3 regions of the Mesorhizobium sp. J428 genome follow, and region 2 is predicted to be linked to each of the others. Evidence: riboswitches for the same ligand, from Rfam matches in the RefSeq annotation. Region 2 holds a riboswitch; each other region holds the start of a gene.
The links. A riboswitch is a leader RNA that binds a small molecule or an ion and turns the genes downstream of it on or off. The one in region 2 is predicted to bind cobalamin.

Region 1: linked by a shared signal. The riboswitch ahead of LRS09_RS24905 (aromatic ring-hydroxylating dioxygenase subunit alpha) and the one ahead of LRS09_RS20500 (TonB-dependent siderophore receptor) in region 2 are both predicted to bind cobalamin.
Region 3: linked by a shared signal. The riboswitch ahead of LRS09_RS08285 (ribonucleoside-diphosphate reductase subunit alpha) and the one ahead of LRS09_RS20500 (TonB-dependent siderophore receptor) in region 2 are both predicted to bind cobalamin.

What each region holds. Positions count from the first base shown of each region.
Region 1 covers NZ_JAJOMX010000001.1:4,936,198-4,942,799, forward strand. Annotated here, with positions in the region: gene LRS09_RS24900 (hybrid-cluster NAD(P)-dependent oxidoreductase) at 1-917, opposite strand, end outside; partial or broken gene LRS09_RS24905 (aromatic ring-hydroxylating dioxygenase subunit alpha) at 934-2,181, opposite strand; cobalamin riboswitch at 2,294-2,499, opposite strand; gene LRS09_RS24910 (DUF922 domain-containing Zn-dependent protease) at 2,570-3,178, opposite strand; gene mazG (nucleoside triphosphate pyrophosphohydrolase) at 3,246-4,070, shown strand; gene hflX (GTPase HflX) at 4,087-5,469, opposite strand; gene hfq (RNA chaperone Hfq) at 5,470-5,709, opposite strand; gene LRS09_RS24930 (D-amino-acid transaminase) at 5,864-6,602, opposite strand, start outside.
Region 2 covers NZ_JAJOMX010000001.1:4,083,983-4,090,584, reverse strand. Annotated here, with positions in the region: gene LRS09_RS20510 (iron ABC transporter permease) at 1-298, opposite strand, end outside; gene LRS09_RS20505 (ABC transporter substrate-binding protein) at 295-1,107, opposite strand; gene LRS09_RS20500 (TonB-dependent siderophore receptor) at 1,353-3,152, opposite strand; cobalamin riboswitch at 3,304-3,506, opposite strand; gene LRS09_RS20495 (porin) at 3,662-4,996, shown strand; gene LRS09_RS20490 (serine hydrolase) at 5,136-6,188, shown strand; gene LRS09_RS20485 (porin) at 6,568-6,602, shown strand, end outside.
Region 3 covers NZ_JAJOMX010000001.1:1,672,292-1,678,893, forward strand. Annotated here, with positions in the region: partial or broken gene LRS09_RS08280 (ribonucleotide-diphosphate reductase subunit beta) at 1-629, opposite strand, end outside; gene LRS09_RS08285 (ribonucleoside-diphosphate reductase subunit alpha) at 769-3,660, opposite strand; cobalamin riboswitch at 3,769-3,978, opposite strand; gene LRS09_RS08290 (Gfo/Idh/MocA family protein) at 4,074-5,105, shown strand; gene LRS09_RS08295 (RtcB family protein) at 5,195-6,586, opposite strand.

The DNA of each region.
Region 1 (6,602 bases), 850 kb from region 2:
GCCGAGCGCGCCGTCTGGAGAACCGTCTGGCCGGACAGGCAGGACGCCTCGACACCGGAAAGGCTGAAGGTGATGGGCGTCGCCTCTGCAACCGTGCCATCAGCCGGTGCGGCGACGGGGGGCGCCTCTTCCCCGGCCGGCGCAGCGAAGCTTTCCTGATGATAGCAGGCCATGTCGAAGCCGGCATTGTCTAACATTGCGCGAACCGCCTGCATGAAGGGCTCGGGGCCGCAGCAGAACACTTCCCTGTCCCGGAAATCCGGCGAGAGCAGTGGCAGGCGCACCGCGTCGATGCGGCCCATATGGCCGAACCAGCTCTCGCGGCTCGACCGTTCCTCGATCAGGAAGCCGAGCGACAGGCCGGGCATCCGGCTGCCGAGAAGCTCGAGTTCCTTGCGGAAGATAATCTCTTCCGGCCGCCGCGCGCAGTTGACGAAGGCGACGTCCGTCCACGGCGCGCAGTCGTTCAGCCAGCGCAGCATCGACATCATCGGCGTGACGCCGGAGCCCGCCGATATCAAAAGATATTTGGCTGCGGGGTGGCGATGGAGCGTGAAGTCGCCGGCGGGGCCATAAGCCCTCAACAGCGAACCCGGGCGGACATTCTCGAACATCCAGCGCGTGCCCAGGCTGCCCGGCTGCGCCTTGACGGTCACCGCGATCGAGAACGGCCGCGACGGGCTCGACGACAGCGTGTAGGTGCGCATCAGCGGCTCTTCGCCGACCGGGAGCTCAAGCGTGACGAACTGCCCGGGCTGGTACCGGAACCAGGTCTGGTTGTCCGATCGAAACGTGAACGTCTTCACCTCCGGTGCCTCGTCCGTCACGCCGATGCATTCCAGCGTCTGCAGACGGTCGTTCCAGGGCGTCATCTCGTCGAGATGACGATAGAGGGACGGGGCGGCGAAGGCGTTCATGGTCCCCTCCCCGTGCTCAGGCGACGCTGCGCAGCGCAGGCTTGCCGCTGCCGGAGAGACGCGGCTCGATAAAGGCGCGTTACCACTCGACGAACTGCATCACGCCGCCCTCGTGGTCCGGCGAGTAAGGTCCCGGCTCGTAGGCGGGCGACTTGATGCCGAAGGCGTTCTCCTCGACGATCCGCCGGTCCTGGTCGTTGGTCTCGGTCCAGACATGGGTGAGCTCGGCAAGATCGTAGTCGACGCCTTCGACCGCGTCCTTGTGGACCAGCCATTTGGTCGTCACCGCCGTTTCCGTGGCGCTGATCGGCAGCACGCGGAAGGTCACGGCGTGGTCGCCCAGGATGTGGTTCCACGTTGTCGGATAGTGGTAGAGCAGCAGCGAGCCGATGCGGTCGGTCGATACGTCGTCGGACAGGTTTTTCCTGACCGCGCGTCTGCCGGTCATCGTGTAGCTGACCGCGTCGCGCAGCAGCGGCACGCGCGTGGTGCGGTACTGGCCGTCATCGGCGATGGTGAAGCGGCTGGGCAGGCCCGCCGCCTCGCAGCGCTGCCAGTGTCCGACGATCTCGGGATCGCCTTCCGCGCCCTGCACGCCGGTGACAGTCGGGGCCTCAGGGAAGGTCTTGCACAGTTCGGGATGATTGCCGGCGCAGTGATAGCACTCGCGGTTGTTTTCCCAGACGAGCTTCCAGTTGCCCTTCTCGACGATCGTGCTCTCGAAGGCGACCTTGGCCTCGGTGAGCCGATGCGGCTTGAAGAACGGCTCGACGGTCGCGCGGAAGGGGGCAAAATCGGCAGGTTCTTCGGCAAGACAGATGAAGACATAGCCGCCAACCGTCTCGCAGGCGACCGGCTTCAGCGAGAATTGCGACGGATCGAAGTCCGGTCCCATCTGGCGCGCGAAGAGCAGTTTTCCGTCGAGATCGTAGGTCCACTGGTGATAGGGGCAGACGAGCCGCGCCGAAGCCCCCTTCCCGCCCGGACACACCCGGCTGCCGCGGTGGCGGCAGGAATTGTGGAACGCCCTCACCTGCCCTTGCCGGTCGCGCACGATCACCACGGGATAGTCGCCGACCTGCAACGTCACATAGTTGCCGGGCTTCGGGATCTCGCAGTCATGCGCTGCGAACAGCCAGTCGCGATACCAGATCAGTTCCAGATCGACCTGGAAATAGTCCGGATCGGTGTAGAACGGCTGCTCGAGACTGTAGCCGTCGCGCCGGTTGCGCAGGCGGCGCAGCATGTCGTTGCGGATATCCATGTCCTGTCCTCGCGGTCCAAGGACTGAACTGGTGGTGATTTCAGGGAAGAGCATCCGCGCACGGCATTGCCGGGCACGAAGATCTGCCGCTTGACCGCCCACCGCGATCAGTCGAGTTCATCATGTCCAGGGCTGGTTTCCGGGCTTCGGAGCCGTCCTGTCGGACTGTCTCGACACCTTCCCGGGTTCGGCACCCAGTGGTCTCCCGTCGAGACGTTCAGCTCCGCTACCGTTGCGGGGGCAGCGCCGGCCTTTCACCGGCTTCCCAATTCTCCGGCGCGTTCATCGCGCGCCGGCACCTCGGACACGCTGATCTAAGCACCACCGCTCGATTCCGGGCCGCAGGAAAGCGACATCCACGGGGCAAAAGGCGACAGGACGATGCGGGCTACTTCGCCGAGATCAGGGCGCGGTCGTATTTGAACTGCTGGCCGCCGTCGCCGAACCAGCTCGCATCGAAGCTCGCCTGCTTGCGCTCGTGCCATGCCTGGGACGAGGTCGCCTGCCGCTTCCCCTGCTCCACCATCCCGGCGCATTCCCGGCGCGCATCGCCTTTCAACCGCAGAATGTCGCGCTCGACGCGCCTTGCATATTCGAGCGCGATGTCGCGGTGGCGCTTCTCGTGCCGCCACAGATGCGCTTCGAAAGCGGCCCACGCCTTGCGCACGGAAGCGCTCCCCTTCCCTGTCCACTTCGGGATCCGGTAGATGAACGCGATGTGCACATCGAGGCCGGTCACGACGCACCGGGTTCCGCTGACGCCGGCCTTGATGCCGCGCACGTCGAAGGTCATGCTGGTCGTTGCCACCTTGTGGTCGCGCTGGCCGGTGAGCTTCGGCCCTTTCCTGGCGATCTGCGCATAGATTTCCTGGCCGGTGCGGCCGCTCACCGTGTAGTGGATGGTCTTCTCGCTGTAGGTGACTTTGGCGGCCGAGTCGGACAGGCTCGGGGCCGCCAGGAGGACACCAAGGGCGATTGCTCTCAGGCTGGACTTCACGCGTCGTGGTCTCCCGGCTGACCGGGAGATCCGGTGCGCCGAACCAAATTATTGCGCGTGTGGACAAATGCAACCGTCGAGAGATATCGCCCGCCTCATCGAGATCATGGCCGCGCTGCGGACGCCAGGCACGGGCTGCGCGTGGGACCTGGAACAGACCTTCGCGACCATCGCGCCCTACACGGTCGAGGAGGCCTACGAAGTCTCCGACGCGATCGCGCGCAACGACCTGACCGACCTGCGCGACGAGCTCGGCGATCTGCTTCTCCAGGTCGTATTCCATTCCCGCATCGCGCAGGAGGCGGGCGAATTCGAGTTCGGCGACGTCGTCACCGCGATCACCACCAAGATGATCCGCCGTCACCCCCATGTCTTCGGCGATGCGGAGGCACGCGCGGCCGGCTCCGCCAAGGGCCAGTGGGACCGCATCAAGGCCGAGGAGAAGGCAGAGAAACGGGCGGCACGCATTGCCCGCGGCGAGAATCCGGAGGACCACGGGACGGGTTTCCTCGACGGGATTCCCGTCGCCCTGCCCTCGCTCACACGCGCGTTGAAGCTGCAGCAGAAGGCGGCGACGGTCGGCTTCGACTGGGGCGCGGCAGCGCCCATCCTTGACAAGATCGAGGAGGAGATCGGTGAGTTGCGCGCCGCGATGGCCGCCGGACGGCAGAGCGAGATCGCGGAGGAGTTCGGCGACATCCTCTTCGCGGTCGTCAATCTTGGCCGCCATCTCGACGTCGATGCCGAGGCCGCGCTCGCCGGAACCAACGAAAAATTCCGCTCGCGCTTCCATTTTGTGGAAAAGGCGCTTTCCGACGCGAAATCAAACCTGAATGATGCATCTCTTCAAGAGATGGAGGAGCTTTGGCAAAAGGCAAAGGAAAGGTCATAATAGGCTGATTCAGCACCTATTTCTGCCCGACCTTCGCGTTAAATTCGGCCAGCGCTGCAGGTGTTGCGCGAAGTTCGAGCGTTACCGACCCGTCATCATTGTCTTTTCGGGACTGGATCGCCGCGTTGCGGTAGAGCCAGTCGATCGAGCCGAGCTGCTCCGGCGCGAGGACAATCGTGGCGAGCGTCAGCGCGCCGGATATCCGCGCCTCCATCAGGTCCAGCAGCTGCGAAATGCCTTCGCCGGTGACAGCGGAGATCGCGATGGGCGGTTCCTTGTCCGGCGCGCGGCCCTCTTCGAGCAGGCGATGCCGGGTGCCCTCTTCCAGCAGGTCGATCTTGTTCCAGACCTCGATCACATGGCGGCTGTCCGATGCGTCGACGCCGAGATCGCCGAGAATGCGCTCCACGTCCTCGGCCTGAGCTGCGGTGTCGGGATCGGAAATGTCACGCAGGTGCAGCACGAGATCGGCCTCCACCACCTCTTCCAGGGTGGCGCGGAAGGCCGCGACCAGATGGGTCGGCAGGTCGGAGATGAAGCCCACCGTGTCGGAAAGGATGACGATCGTCCCGTGCGGCAGCCGCACCCGGCGCAACGTCGGGTCGAGCGTAGCGAACAGCATGTCCTCGGCCAGCACCCCTGCCCCGGTCAGCCGGTTGAACAGGGTGGACTTGCCGGCATTGGTGTAGCCGACGATGGCGACGATCGGATAAGGCACCTTCTTGCGCTTTGCTCGGTGCAGCTCGCGCGTGCGCTTGACCGTTTCCAGTTCGCGCTTCAGCCGCAGGATCTTCTCCTGCAGGATGCGCCTGTCGGCCTCGATCTGGGTTTCGCCGGGGCCTCCGAGGAAGCCCGCGCCGCCGCGCTGGCGCTCAAGGTGCGTCCAGCTGCGGACCAGCCGGCCCTTTTGATAATTCAGATGCGCGAGCTCTACCTGGAGCGAACCCTCCTTGGTGCGGGCGCGCCTGCCGAAGATTTCGAGGATGATGCCGGTGCGATCAAGCACCTTGGCCTTCAGTTCCTTTTCGAGGTTGCGCTGCTGCACCGGTGTGAGCGGGTGGTCGACGATCACCAGCTCGGCCTTCTTCTCCGCCACGACGGCCGCGAGGTCCTCGATCTTGCCGCTGCCGATCAGCGTCGCGGGACGCGGGTCGGCAACCGTCACGATTTCGGTGTGGACGGGTTCAAGGTCGATCGCGAGCGCAAGCCCGACTGCCTCATCATGCCTGGCTTGGGGAGAGCGCGACAGTCTCGGGCGAGAAAGCGAATCACCGCCCTCATCAGTGCGCGGATGACGCGTCAGCACCGGCACCACGACCACAGCGCGGCCAGTGCTTTCGGGAACAGCCTCCGCGGGTCCGGCTTTGCGGCCCCGCGGCTTGTCGCCGGTTTCGCTCAATCAGGCGCCTTCTTCGCCGTCGAACATCTGCACCGGCTGGCTCGGCATGATCGTGGAGATCGCGTGCTTGTAAACAAGCTGCGAATGTCCGTCACGGCGCAGCAGAACGCAGAAATTGTCGAACGATGTCACGACGCCCGTAAGCTTGACGCCGTTGATCAGGAAGATGGTCAGGGGGTTTTTGCTCTTGCGAACCGAGTTAAGGAACAGGTCCTGGAGGTTCTGCGATCGTTCCGCCATTTTTCTTATCTTTCACCTTGCCCGCAAGTTCACCGACAGTAGCACCGAACAAGACCGGGCTTGTCAAGCGTCGCGGACCTGAATCCGGCGCATGGCAACCCTGCGTTTCGGTGGGGAACTCGACATCGAGCCATGAGGGCTCTGGATGCGGTTATCAGGCCGGAGTCTTTTCCGCAACGTCAAAAAACGCCTGCCGCAGCGATTGGACGACCGAGCCCGGATGGCCATTGGCGATCGGAGACCCGTCTACCTCCACGACCGGCATCGCGATGGTGGTGGCGGAACTGATGAAGGCTTCGCGGGCAGCCTTCGCCTCGGCAACGGAGAAGCCGCGCTCCTCGATCCTCAGCCCCAGTTTCGCGGCGACCTCGAACAGGGTGGTGCGCGTGATGCCGCGCAGGATGCCGTGCTCCGCAGGCCTCGTGACCAGGCAACCGTCCTTGGTTATGATCCAGGCGTTCGACGACCCGCCTTCCTTGACGTTGCCGTCGGCGTCCACGAACCACGCTTCCTGCGCGCCGGCCTCCTTCGCTGCCTGCTTGGCAAGCACGTTGGGCAGCAGCCCGACAGACTTGATGTCGACGCGATCCCAGCGGTTTTCCGGCAGGGTGATCACCTTGATGCCCGTCTCGGCGCGCCTGGCGGCAAGAGCCGGATCGACTTTCTTCGCAGTCACGACGACGGCCGGGACGGTGTCTTCCGGGAACACGAAGTCCCGGCTGGCCACCCCCCGCGTCACCTGCACATAGACTAGGCCGTTTTGGACGCCATTGCGGGTCACCACCTCGCGCATGACCATCACCAGCGCGGAGCGATGCATGGGCCAGCCGATCCGCAGCTCGCGCAGCGACCGATCGAGCCGGTCGAGATGGCGCGTCATGTCCATGAGGTTT
Region 2 (6,602 bases):
CAGCGCCGAGCGACGCCGAGGCCGAGACGCCGATGATCCCGGGCTCGGCCAGCGGATTGCGCAGGAATCCCTGGAGGGCCGCGCCCGAAGCGCCGAGGCCGAAACCCACCATGAGACCGAGCAGGGCGCGCGGCAGCCTGATTTCGCGCAGGATGATCGATGCTGCCTCGTCGCCGCCTGCGACCAGCGCCCGGATGCTCTCCAGCGGGCCGTAGCTGGCAGGCCCGGTCAGCAGCGACAGCAGGAGAAAGACCACCGTCGTGGCGGCGAGCAGCCCGATGAGCGCGCGGCGGCTCATGGCGCGGACCCGCCTGGCGGGCAAGAGACGACACGCCGCCGCGCCTCGGCCAACGCCTTCACCGCCTCGATGACGAACGGCCCGCCGCAGGAAGCTGAACCGCGCGGCAGATGAATGCGCAGCGTGCCCTGCCCCAGGGCCCTGATCGCCGGATGCGAGGCGATCAGGTCGGCCAGCGCCGGCGTGTCGGCCAGCGGCTCGGGCAGCACGACGATGTCGGGCTTCTTCTCGACCAGCAGTTCAAGCGGAAACGGCGCCATGCCGGAATAACCAAGCTCGGCTGCGATGTTGCGCAGGCCCGCCGCCTGCATCGCCGAGTCGACCAGCGAGCCGGCACCCATGGCGATGCCGTTCTGGTCGTAGGCGATGGCGGTCGGCGGCGATCCGCACCGCCCGGCCTCGATGCGCGACAGCTCGCTTTCGAACGAAGACGCCATCTCTTCGGCGCGGGAGGTAGCACCAAGAATCGCCCCCATGCGCCGGATCTCGCCCGGGATCGTGTCCAGCGTCTGCGAATACTGGAATTCCTCGATCCGGTAGCCGAGGCGGCGCAGGAGCGGCGTGGTGTTGTGCAGCGAATAGGCGCCCGTGATGACCACGTCCGGTTTCGCTACCAGCACCTCCTCCGCCAGCCCGCGATTGTGCGGATAGGAAGTCGCGAGCGCGGAATGGAAGGAAAGGCCAGGGTCCGACGCGAGCTCCGACACCGAGACGAGCTGGCCGGGCGTGGCGAGCAGCATGGCCAACTGATCGGTGCAGACGTTGAGCGACATCACGCGGGAGGGCGGCGCGGCGACCGCGACGCTCACAAACCCAAGGCTCAGGCCGAATGCGAGGATAGGCGCTCTGTGGCGCCGTCCTCTGTCCTGCCGGACATCTCCCCCACGAGGGGGGAGATTGGCTGTCTCGGAAGGTTTCGCCGAACCCCAGCGGTGCAAGGTGGACGAAAGCGCGGAGCCTGGGAACCTCCCCCCTGCGGGGAGAGATGTCCGGCAGGACGGAGGGGAGCGTCGCAGGGCGCCGCCTTTCCCCTCTGCCGCCGGACGCTCATCCATCAGAACGTCGCCTTCACGCCCGTGAAGGCGGAGAAGCCCGGCGTGGCGTAGCCCCGGACCGTCTGGTAGTCGACGTCGAAGGCGTTCTCGACACGGACATAGACTTCGGTGGCATCCGTCGGCTTGTAGGCGAGCTTCGCGTTCAGCAGGAAATAGTCGTCCAGCTGGAAATCGCCGGAATCGACCGTATCGAGCGCGACCTTGCCGGAGGCGGAAAACGTCCACTTCTCCGCCGGCTGCACGACCGTCGACAGGCCGATCGCATGGCGCGGAATACGGATGTTGCGCGCGCCGGTTGCCGTGTGCGAGTCCGTGTAGGTGTAGGAGCCGGCGAGGCTGAGCCACTCGGTCGCCGTCCACGCAACCGACGTCTCGACGCCACGCGAGGTCGTCACGCCCGGGACCTGGTTGTAGCCGGGGCCCGAATAGGCGATCAGGTTGTCGATATCGATCTGGAAGAACGTGACGTCGGCGATCAGATTGTTCGCCAGCCTCTGCTCGACGCCGATGTCGTAGCTGATGCTCGTCTCGGGCTGCAGGAGCGGGTTGGCGCCGAACGGGCCGTACAGTTCGTTCAGGCTCGGCGCGCGGAAGCCCGTGCCGACCGAGGCGTGCAGTCGGGTGTTGGTCGGGAAGGCATAGGAGGCCGAGGCGCGATAGGTCCCGTAGCCGCCGAACGCGCTATGGTCGTCATAGCGGCCGCCGGCCGTCAGCGTCAGGCTGTCGACGGGCTGGAAAACCGCCTGTCCCCACACTCCGCCGATGGTGAAATCGGCAGACGCGCCGGGCACCTCAATCGACTGGCGCTCGTAGTCGGCGCCATACTGGAGCGTGATCCGCTCCGTCACGTCGAAAGCGCCCTGATAGTCCGCCTTCACGCGATCGCCGAGATATTCGCCGTCGAAGAACGTGCCGGTGATCGACCGGTCGATGTCGAAACCCTGCACGGAGAAGGTGTTGCGCGCGCGGCCGTCCATGAGATCGAGATTGAAACCCATGCGCCCCGCCAGCTGGCGGCTGTGGTTGGTCGCGGTCAGATTGTCGCCGATCGGGAAGGAATCGTCGAACTCGGCCGAGGCATTGATGTAGAGAAGCGAACCGAACACCGAGAAATTCTCGTTGAAGCGATGCTCGGCAGCAGCATCGACGGTCACGTTTTCATAGCCGTCACGTTCAGTGCCGTTCGCCGCTGACGAGATGCCGTCCGTGCGGAATCCGGTGATGTTTATCCCGGCGCGGGACATCTCCGTCGCGGCGCGCAGGCCGTAGCGGCCAAGCGCCGTGCCGTTGGAGCCGCCTTCGATGTGGAAGAGGTGCTGCACGCCGATCTTGTAGTCGGTCAACGTCGAAAGGCTGATCACGCCCGCGATCGCTTCCGAACCGTAGAGCGTGCTTTGCGATCCCTTGAGAACCTCGATCTCCTCGATCCCGCCGGTGAGCAGGTACTGGTAGGACGTCTGGACCTGCGGCGCGGTCGGGTCGCCGATATCTATGCCGTTGAACAAGGTCTTCACATACCGCTTGGGCTGGCCGCGCACGGCAAGGGACCCCTCGCCGCCGACGCTGCCCGGCTGGCTGATCGCGACGCCCGGAACGGTATCGAGATAGTCGATGACCGTCGGCTGCGACCTCTCCTCGATCTCCTTCTTCGTGACCTTCTCTACCTTGGAGCCGGTTTTAGTCTTGTCGCCCGGCGTGCGGTTCGGCGTCACCACAATCTCGCCGATGTCGATTTCCTGCGCTTCTGCCGGCGCCGTCCCCGCAAGAAGAATGGCAGCAAGCGCCGTCTGCGCCGCCAATGTAAGTGTCCTTGCCCCGTAAACCTTCATATCATCCCCCACCGGTCCCTGCCGGATCAGACTGCGTTTGCGCTGGTGGGGTGTTGCGATCCCGACCCAGCGATGACTTCTCGCCACCGCTGTTCGAAACAGCCCCGGAAGCTCCCCGCATCCGGAAGGTGACGTCGAAGGCAGGTCTCCTGGCTCACGGCTCGTCGGCGCATTCGCCTTCCCGGGCATTGCGCCCAGTGGCTTCGTGAATGCGCCTCACCGTTCACAGTTGCGGGGGCAGCTACGGCCTGGGGACGATCCCGTTCCGTATTCCCTTTTCATCCGCGCCCCGAGGACGCGGAAACCTTCGGCGGGAATCTCGTAACAAGCCGCCCGGGCGCGGTCAATTGCGCGGCACAGCGGCGAACCAGACAGAGCGGAGGGAGCGACGTGCTTCAGTTTGCCGATTCTCCAGCGATTCGAAACGGTTCGACCGATTGACTAGTCCCCTGAAAATGCGCGCAACTAGCCAATGCCGGGTGCAGAGCGACCGAAACCACGCCATCTGCACAATTCGCAGTCAGCCAACAGTCACATTTCCGCAACAGAGCCGCCGCAACTGGCCGGAAATGCGGCCAAACGGCGACGTTCCTGTTGAACTGGCAAAAGAAGTCCCGCACAAATTCGGCAAGGGACGCACAGCAGCCGACCGCTGGCGCTTTCGGGAACAGTTCGAAACGGAGAGCATAACAATGAATATTAGGGGCCTTCTTCTCGGCTCGGCGGCTGCCCTCGCAGCGGCGACCAGTGCGAATGCCGCGGACGCCGTCATGGCGCCCGAGCCGGAGCCGGTGGAATATGTTCGCGTCTGCGACGCCTATGGTTCGGGCTTCTTCTACATCCCCGGCACCGAAACCTGCCTGCAGATCTCGGGCTATGTGTGGTACCAGATCGGTGCGACAAGCGAGGGCGCTGGTGACACTCCGAACTATTGGGCTTTTGCCCGTGACGGATGGAACAAGAGCGTGCGCGCTCGTGTGAACTTCGACGCGCGGTCTGAGACCGAGTGGGGTACTCTCCGCTCCTATATTCGGTTCCAGGCTGACTGGAACGGCGTCGGCGACGGCAAAGTCGCAGCTGATCAGGCTTTCATCGAATTGGGTGGCCTTCGGATGGGTTACACCGAATCGGCTTGGGCCGAGACAGTCAATGGTATTTCGAGCTTCGGTTCGCACACTTGGGGTGGCCTCTATTACGGTTACCAGCAGCGTGCTCTGATTCAGTATAACTTCTCCTCCAATGGCTTCTTCGGCACGATTTCGCTGGAAGACGATACGTTGGACGGCGAAGGGTATGTGCCTGATGTCGTGGCGTTGATTGGATACGGTGCCGACTGGGGCGCCGTGTGGGCGCGTGCGGCATACGATGAGAGCTTTGATGGCACCCCGGATGGCTTTGGCGGTGTAAACGATGGTGGCTTCGCGGCTTCGATCGGCACCCAGATCAACGTGCCGAACATGCCAGGTTCGTCCTTCCGACTGATCGGCTACTATGCTGATGGTGACCATCAGTATGGTGCTGGCAGCAGTTGGACTGCCTATTCCACCATGGGCAACTCCGAATGGTCTGTGCTGGCGTCTTACTATCACCAGTTCACCGAGACCTTCGGGGCATCGGTCGGCGTGCAGTATTTCAACGATTTCTACCTCGCCGGAACTGATATTTCGTCGGGCGTCGATGGCTGGTCTGCTGACCTCGGCTTGGTGTGGGTGCCGGTCACGAACTTCGAGGTTCGGACCGAACTCAATTATGACGATAATGATCTTGAGGACGGCACGCTTTCCGGCATCCTCCGCTTCACCCGCTTCTTCTGATCGACAGATCAGATCAGCGTGATATCCAGAAGACCCGGCGGGCAACCGCCGGGTTTTTCTTTTCCGGCTGAACCAACCCGATCGGGATTGCCGGACCGCGCTCGCGACGCAATAGTGTCTGCGCACTGAGATCCTCCCGATGACAGCCATTCCCTTTACTCGCCAGAACATCACGCTCTCGAACTGGCGCGAGGCGCCGTATCATCGATGGAGCTTTGCCAACGTCAGCGAATTCGTTCCAACCGCGACGATTACCAGCGGGATTGAGAGCAATGCGGGCAGCCCGGGCGCATCACGCCTGGAGACCATGACGCTGACGCGGCCGGATGGAACACAGGTACCGGCCGCCGAGCACCTCGCCCTGGCACATGGCGACTGCTTTGTCGCAATGCGCAACGGCAACGTCGTTGCCGAATGGAACGCGCCCCACGGATCGACAGTCCGACCGCACCTCATATTTTCCATCTCGAAATCCGTGACGGGCATGCTGGCAGGGATCGCCGTCGGCGACGGCAAGCTCGATCCGTCGGCGCCGGTGTCGAACTATGTGCAGGTTCCAGCGGGCTCGGCTTACGAAACGGCCACCGTGCGGCACCTCTTCGACATGACCGTCAGCCTGGGTTTCGTCGAAGACTATCTGGACCTCGAAGGCGACTTCGATCGCTACCGCCGTTCGATGCTGTGGAACCCGGAGAGGTCCGGAACGAAGCCGGAAAGCATGGAAGCCGTGCTGATCGGGCTGCCCAAAGCCGACGGACCGCACGGGAAAGTCTTCGCCTATGCCTCCCCCAACACGGACATGCTCGGCATCGTGATCGAGCGCGCCACCGGAATCCGATTGCACGAGTACAATGCGCGACCGGCTTTGGACGCCGATGGGCGCTCGTGGGCCTGCTTATGTCACCGTCGATCGCATTGGTGCGGCCCGTGCCGCAGGAGGAATGTGCGTGACGGCACGCGACCTGGCGCGTTTTGGCCAGCTCGTGCTCGATGGAGGCCGTCACGACGGACAGCAGGTCATTCCAGGCGATTGGATCGACGATATGCGCAGGAACGGAGACCGGCAGGCCTGGATCGACGGAAATTTTTCCGCCTCCTTCCCGGACGGACGCTACAGGTCGTGCTGGGTACCAGCTCGGCACGCCGCATGACCACTTCGCGGGAGAAGGTATCCACGGGCAGCGCCTTTTGATCGACCCCGTCTCCAGGGTGGTGATCGTCAAGTTCTCGACCGTGCCGCTGCCGAGCGACGAGGCCGCGACGGTGCTGGATTTTGCCATGCTGTCACAAATAGCGGCGCGTTTGTGATTGAAGGCGGCACAAAATATCTTGATAATTTTTATCATGTATATTCTATAGGCGAGCGATCGTCGGCGTTTCAGGTGTTGCAGGAATGCACTTCTGAGGCGTGACATCCTCGCCAGCTGAAACTAGCGCTTTCGCGCCATCATATAGCTGTGTAATGTTATTACATTACGCACCATTCGGACCATGTGTCCGCAGCGTGCGTATGCCGGGGCCCCGACAGATCCACGTCAGCCCGGCGCAATGCAACATAACCGGGGTCAACCATGAAGTCCTTGAAACTCCTCTCCATCGCCGGCGC
Region 3 (6,602 bases), 2.4 Mb from region 2:
GCGACGAGGTCGCGCAGGAAGGACTGGTCGGCCTCCGGCGTGCCGGTCCGGAAGTCCGGGTTGTCGAGGTTCTGCGTGTGCTTCAGCGCCCAGGCCGCCTTGTCGGTGATCGACGGCACCTCGCGATACATGTTGAACAGCTCGCCCTCGTCGAGGCTGAGGCTTTCCACGATATACTGGAAGGTGTGGGTGTGGATCGCCTCCTCGAAGGCCTGCCGGAGCAGATACTGCCGGCACTCGGGATTGGTCAGGTGACGGTAGATGGCGAGCACGATGTTGTTCGCCACCAGGCTTTCGGAGGCGGCGAAGAAGCCGAGGTTGCGCTTGATCATGCGCCGCTCGTCGTCGGTCAGGCCCTCGCGCGACTTCCAGAGCGCGATGTCGGCCTGCATCGACACTTCGGTCGGCATCCAGTGATTGTTGCAGCCGGAAAGATACTTCTCCCACGCCCAGCGATACTTCAGCGGCAGCAGCTGGTTCACGTCGGCCCGCGCATTGATCATGCGCTTGTCGTCCACCGACACGCGCGCACCGCCGCGCTCGATCTCGCCAAGGCCGGTGGCGTCGACGGCGGGAGCATTGGGAATGAGATTCGCCGCGGTGGCTTTCGGTTCGGACCAGTCGAGCATTTTCTTGTTCTCCTTGAAATTCCTTGAGCGCTCGGCGCCGCCTCTCATCCGGCCCTTCGGGCCATCCTCTCCGTGAACGGGGAGGGTATGCCGTCAGGCAGGTGAGGGTCGGCGCCGGATTGCTCGATTGCAATCAGTCTTACTGGCAAGCCTCGCAGTCGGGATCATCGATGGCGCAGGCCTTGCCCCACGCGGCGTCCGGATTGACGATGATCTGCTGGGACACGGGTGCCGCGGCGACCACGGCCGACACCGCATTCAGCTTGCCGTCCGTGCCCTTCAGCGTCGACTTCTCGACATGGGTCGCCGAGCGCGAGCGCAGGTAGTAGGTCGTCTTCAACCCCTTCCTCCACGCCAGGCGATACAGCTCGTCCAGCTTCTTGCCCGACGGATTGGCGATGTAGAGGTTGAGCGACTGCGCCTGGTCGATCCATTTCTGCCGGCGCGAGGCTGCCTCGATCAGCCATGCGGTGTCGATCTCGAACGCGGTCGCATAGAGCGCCTTCAGGTCGTCCGGCACACGGTCGATCTGGCCGACGGACCCGTCGAAATATTTCAGGTCCAACACCATCACCTCGTCCCACAGGCCGCGCGTCTTCAGGTCGTGGACGAGCTGCGCGTTCACGACGGTGAAGTCGCCCGACATGTTCGATTTGACGAACAGGTTCTGGTAGCCCGGCTCGATCGACTGCGACACGCCGCAGATGTTCGAGATCGTCGCGGTGGGCGCGATCGCCATCGTGTTGGAGTTGCGCATGCCGGTGGTCTTCACCCGCCTGCGCAGCGTCTCCCAGTCGAGCGTCGAGGTTGCATCCATCTCGACGCCGGGCCGCGCCTCCTCCAGCAGGCGGATGGAATCGATCGGCAGGATGCCCTTCGACCAGAGCGAACCCTCGAAGCTCGGATAGCGCCCGCGTTCGGCGGCAAGATCCACCGAGGCGGAGATCGCATTGTAGCTGATCGCCTCCATTGAGCGATCCGCGAACTCCACCGCGGCGTCCGACGCATAGGGGATGCGCAGGACCTGCAGCGCATCCTGGAAGCCCATCAGGCCGAGACCGACGGGACGGTGCCTGAGGTTCGAGCGCCGTGCTTCCGGGATCGTGTAGAAATTGATGTCGACGACATTGTCGAGCATGCGCATCGCCGTGCCGACTGTCCTCGCCAGGCGGTCGAGGTCGAGACCCTTTTCGGTGACGTGGTTGGCAAGGTTGACGGAGCCGAGATTGCACACCGCCACCTCGTCCCTCGACGTGTTCAGCGTGATCTCGGTGCACAGGTTGGAGGAGTGCACGACGCCGACATGGCCCTGCGGCGAGCGGATGTTGCAGGGATCCTTGAACGTGATCCAGGGATGCCCTGTCTCGAACAGCATGGTGAGCATCCTGCGCCACAGGTCCACGGCGCGGACCTTGCGGAACACCTTCAAGCCGCCGGCTGCCGCCTTCGCCTCATAGGCTTCGTAGGCCGCGCGGAACGTCTTGCCGTAGAGGTCGTGCAGATCCGGCACCTCGTCGGGCGAGAACAGCGTCCATTCGGCATCGGCCTCGACGCGCTCCATGAACAGGTCGGGCACCCAATTGGCCGTGTTCATGTCGTGCGTGCGGCGGCGGTCGTCGCCGGTGTTCTTGCGCAGGTCGAGGAACTCCTCGATGTCGACATGCCACGTCTCGAGATAGGCACAGACCGCGCCCTTGCGCTTGCCGCCCTGGTTGACCGCGATCGCGGTGTCGTTGGCGACCTTCAGGAACGGCACTACGCCCTGGCTCTCGCCATTCGTGCCTTTGATGTGAGCACCGAGCCCGCGCACCGGCGTCCAGTCGTTTCCGAGACCGCCGGAATATTTGGCGAGCAGCGCATTGTCCTTGATGCCCTTGAAGATCGCGTCGAGGTCGTCGCCGATCGTGGTCAGGAAGCAGGAGGAGAGCTGCGGCCGGGTCGTGCCCGAATTGAACAGCGTCGGCGTCGAGGCCATGAAGTCGAACGAGGAGAGCAGGTCGTAGAACTCGATCGCCCTCGCCTCGCGGTCGATCTCGCGGATCGCCAGCCCCATCGCGACCCGCATGAAGAAGGCCTGCGGCAGCTCGAACCGCTTGCCCTTCGTGTGCAGGAAGTAACGGTCGTAGAGGGTCTGGAGGCCGAGATACTGGAAGTTCAGGTCGCGTTCCGGCTTCAGGGCCGCGCCCAGCCTGGCGAGGTCGAAGCGGCCGAGCTCCGGATCGATCAGTTCGGCTTCGATGCCCGTCTTCACGAAATCAGGGAAATAGCTCGCATAGCGCGTGGCCATGTCGGCCTGCGTCGCCAGTTCCGTCCGGCCGGAGACGAAGGACAGCGCCTCCCGCCGCAGCCGGTCGAGCAGCAGGCGGGCGGAGACGAAGGCATAGTTCGGCTCCTGCTCGACCAGCGTGCGCGCGGCGAGGATCGGGGCGAGCGACAGTTCGTCGAGCGTGATGCCGTCGTAAAGATTGCGCCGTGCCTCGGCGAGGATCGGCTGGGCCGAGACCGCATCGAGACCGTCGCAGGCCTCTTCGACGATCCGCGCCAGCCGCGCCTCGTCCAGCGGCAGGAGCACGCCGTCCTCGGCCTTGACGTGCAGCGACGGCGCCGCCTGTTCGACGGCCGCGGCCTTCTCGGCGGCGCGCTCGCGCGCCCGTTCCTCGCGGTAGAGCACATAGGCGCGCGCTACCTTGTGATGCTCGCCGCGCATCAAGGCGAGCTCGACCTGGTCCTGCACGTCCTCGATATGGAAGATGCGACCCTCGCCCGCGCGCCTTGTCAGCGCGGAAACGACCTGCTCGGTCAGGCCTTCCACAGCATCATGGACGCGCCGCGAACCGGCCGCCGTCGAGCCCTCCACCGCCAGGAAGGCCTTGGTGAGCGCCACGGTGATCTTCGTGGGATCGAACGGCGTCAGGCCGCCGTTGCGCCGGATGACCCGGTAGCCGGGCTCGGCGTCGCGCCGCGCACCGGTGTCGAGGGAGGGTGGAACCGGTGAGGTTCCCTTGGTGTCGAGTGTCGCAGTCGCCGGCATCTTTTCCCCGTAGGCGTTGTGGACGGGGATGGCGTGGAACGCATGCCGGACGCGGGCTCCTCAAGCCGCACGCAGACACAGCGCACCGCCGGGACACCCCGCCCGTGGTTCGTTCAGATCCGTCACGGCAGGTCTCCTGGCTCGCAGGTCGCCGCTTTTGTCGGCCTTCCCGGCGCCGTCGGGCACCAGTGGCAAAACTCGACGCAAGCTCACTGCTTACAGTTGCGGGGGCAGCGCCGGCATTGTGAACACGCACCGGCTTCCCTCTTAGCTTCCGAGCTGGAACGACTCGGAAGAACCATGACCACAACATCTAGAAGGAAAGGCCCTCGGACTGTCAACAGGTCGCTTCAACTGTTGTGTGAAAGTCCGTGTCGGTTATGTTTCGCCACCGAGCCTTGGGAGAAGTGGACGTGACGAAGACACGCATTGCGATTGTCGGCCTCGGCATGGCGGTGACACCGCATGCGCGCGGACTGACGGGTTTGGCCGATACGGTCGAGGTCGCGCATGCCTATGCGCGCAGCGAAGAACGACGACAGGCTTTCGGCGCGAAATTTCCTTTTCCGCTCTGCGACAGCCTCGACACGATCCTGAACGACGACAGCGTCGAAGCGGTGGCGGTTCTCTCGCCGGCCAACACGCATCGCGACATCGCGATGCGTTGCGCGGAGGCCGGCAAGCATGTGCTGATGGAGAAGCCGCTGGAGATCACCACCGCGCGCGCCGAGGAACTTGTGGCCGCCTGCCGCAAGGCGGGGGTCAGGCTCGGTGTCGTGCTGCAGCATCGGTTCCGGCCGGCCGGGGTTAAGCTGGCGGAGATGCTGCGCGCGGGCGAACTGGGCGCCATCGTCGGCTGTTCCACGATCATCCGGCTGTGGCGTCCCCAGTCCTACTACGACGAGCCGGGTCGCGGCACTCTGGCCCGCGACGGTGGCGGCGTGCTGATCTCGCAGGGCATCCACACGCTCGACCTGATGCTAAGCCTCGCCGGCCCGGTCGAGGAGGTGACCGGGTTCACGACGACCACGCCGGTTCACCGCATGGAGGCGGAAGACATGGTCTGTGCGGCCGCGCGGTTCGCCAATGGTGCGATCGGCACGATCGACGCGACGACGGCCGCCTATCCCGGCTTCCCCGAGGAGATTATCCTCACCTGCGAGAAGGGCACCGCGCTGCTGCGCGGCACCGAACTCCTCGTGCAGTTTCAGGACGGCCGGAAGATCGCCATGGAACCCGACCGCTCGGCGGGAGGCACCGGAGCCGACCCGATGGCCTTCCCGCACGACTATCACCGAGCCGTCATGGCCGATTTCGTCGAGGCGATCCGCACCGGCCGCGACCCGAAGGTGACCGGCGAGGAAGCTCTCAAGGTCCACCGCCTGATCGACGCGCTGATCGAGACCGGCCGCGCAGGCCGGCCCGTCCGCTGCGAGGCGAGCTGACGGTAATCGCCTGCAGCAGGCCGCTTACTTCCGGGTCGAGAAGCGGATCATTCTCATCCCCCCACACAGTTCTGGATGGTGCTTGCTCATCAGGAACGCAGCAGCCGCTTCTTCCGCCAAGGCGCGTTGGCCTCCCAGTCGCCGGCCATGATGCAGCCATAGGGCAGCACTTCGTCGACGATCTCGGCAAGGCCATAGTCCTCGATCTGCCGACGGACGGCGGACGCGCTCTTGTAGGCGCTCGGCAGTTCCGAGATGTCGGTGACACCCGAAAAGAACCGCGCGTCGATGCCCTTCGTTTCCTCGGCGAAGATCTCCTCGACGCTCCGGTGGCCCTGAAGCCGCTTGTGCTGGGTGCGCGAGAAGTTGCGCCCCGCGCCGTGCGGCGAGAAGCCCAATCCATGCGCTGCATCCTTTCCGCGCGCGATCAGCACCGGCTCCGCCATATTGAGCGGGATGAGCGTCAGGTCGGTCGCGTCGTCCGCCCAGTTATCGAAGGCGGGCGTCGCTCCCTTGCCGTGGTAGAACAGGCCGTCCGTGCGCCGGAAGACGAAATTGTGCTCGTTCCAGAACCGGTCGCCGACCTTGGCGGAAAGACGCTCCGCCGCGAGGTCGTGGATCAGTTCGTGGTTCGCCTTCGTCCAGGCGCGGATCGTCTGCAGCGCGTCCCAGTAGCTCTCGCCTTCCTGCGTGTCGGCGGGAATCCAGGCGTTCTGGGGCAGGGTCGCCGGCGACAGCCGCCTGCGGAAGTCCTCTGCGATCTTCATGCCGCGGGAATAGAGCCGTGCGCCCGGCGCCCGCGAACCGTGATGGGTCACAAGCGCCGTCTCGCCGGTCGACTTCAGCGTGCCGACGAAGGCGAAGTGGTTGCCGTCGCCCTGCGTACCGAAATGCTCGATCGCCACGCTCATGTTGTCGCGCAGATAAGGATTGGCGTCGATTCGCGCGGCAAGCTCCGCCGGCGGCCGAATCTGCTGGCCGCGCGGCCGCCCGCCGGGTCCGAAATGCGTCACCGCATGGACCGCGTCGAGCAGGGCGGCAGGCGACACGCCCGGAAAGATCGAGATCGCCATCGAGCAGCAGATGTCGGCCGAGTGCATGCCGGGATGAATGGCCTCGGAGACCACCACGCCTCCGACCGGAATCGTCCCAAGAGGGCCCGCCGGGCAGGCGTCGGGCATGATCGCGCCGGCGCGCACCACCGGCGTGCGCATCAGCACGCGCATGGAGTTGCTCACAGCCGCGACGTTCGCCGCCTCGTGGTCGTTCTCGGCCGCGATGTTGACGTGGAACGACACCGCGTCCTGCGCATGCAGCGGGATCGCCGGCGGCGGCTCGAAAGCTCGCGCAGCCGCGATCGCCTCGGCATGGGAGCCGCCGCGCGCGAGCACCTCGTTGCCGGCCGCCAGCGCGTCACGGAACCACTTGCCCTGCGCCAGTCCGGCGTCGATCAGATCCTGTCCACTCAGCACGTCAACCATCTCATCCATCCACATT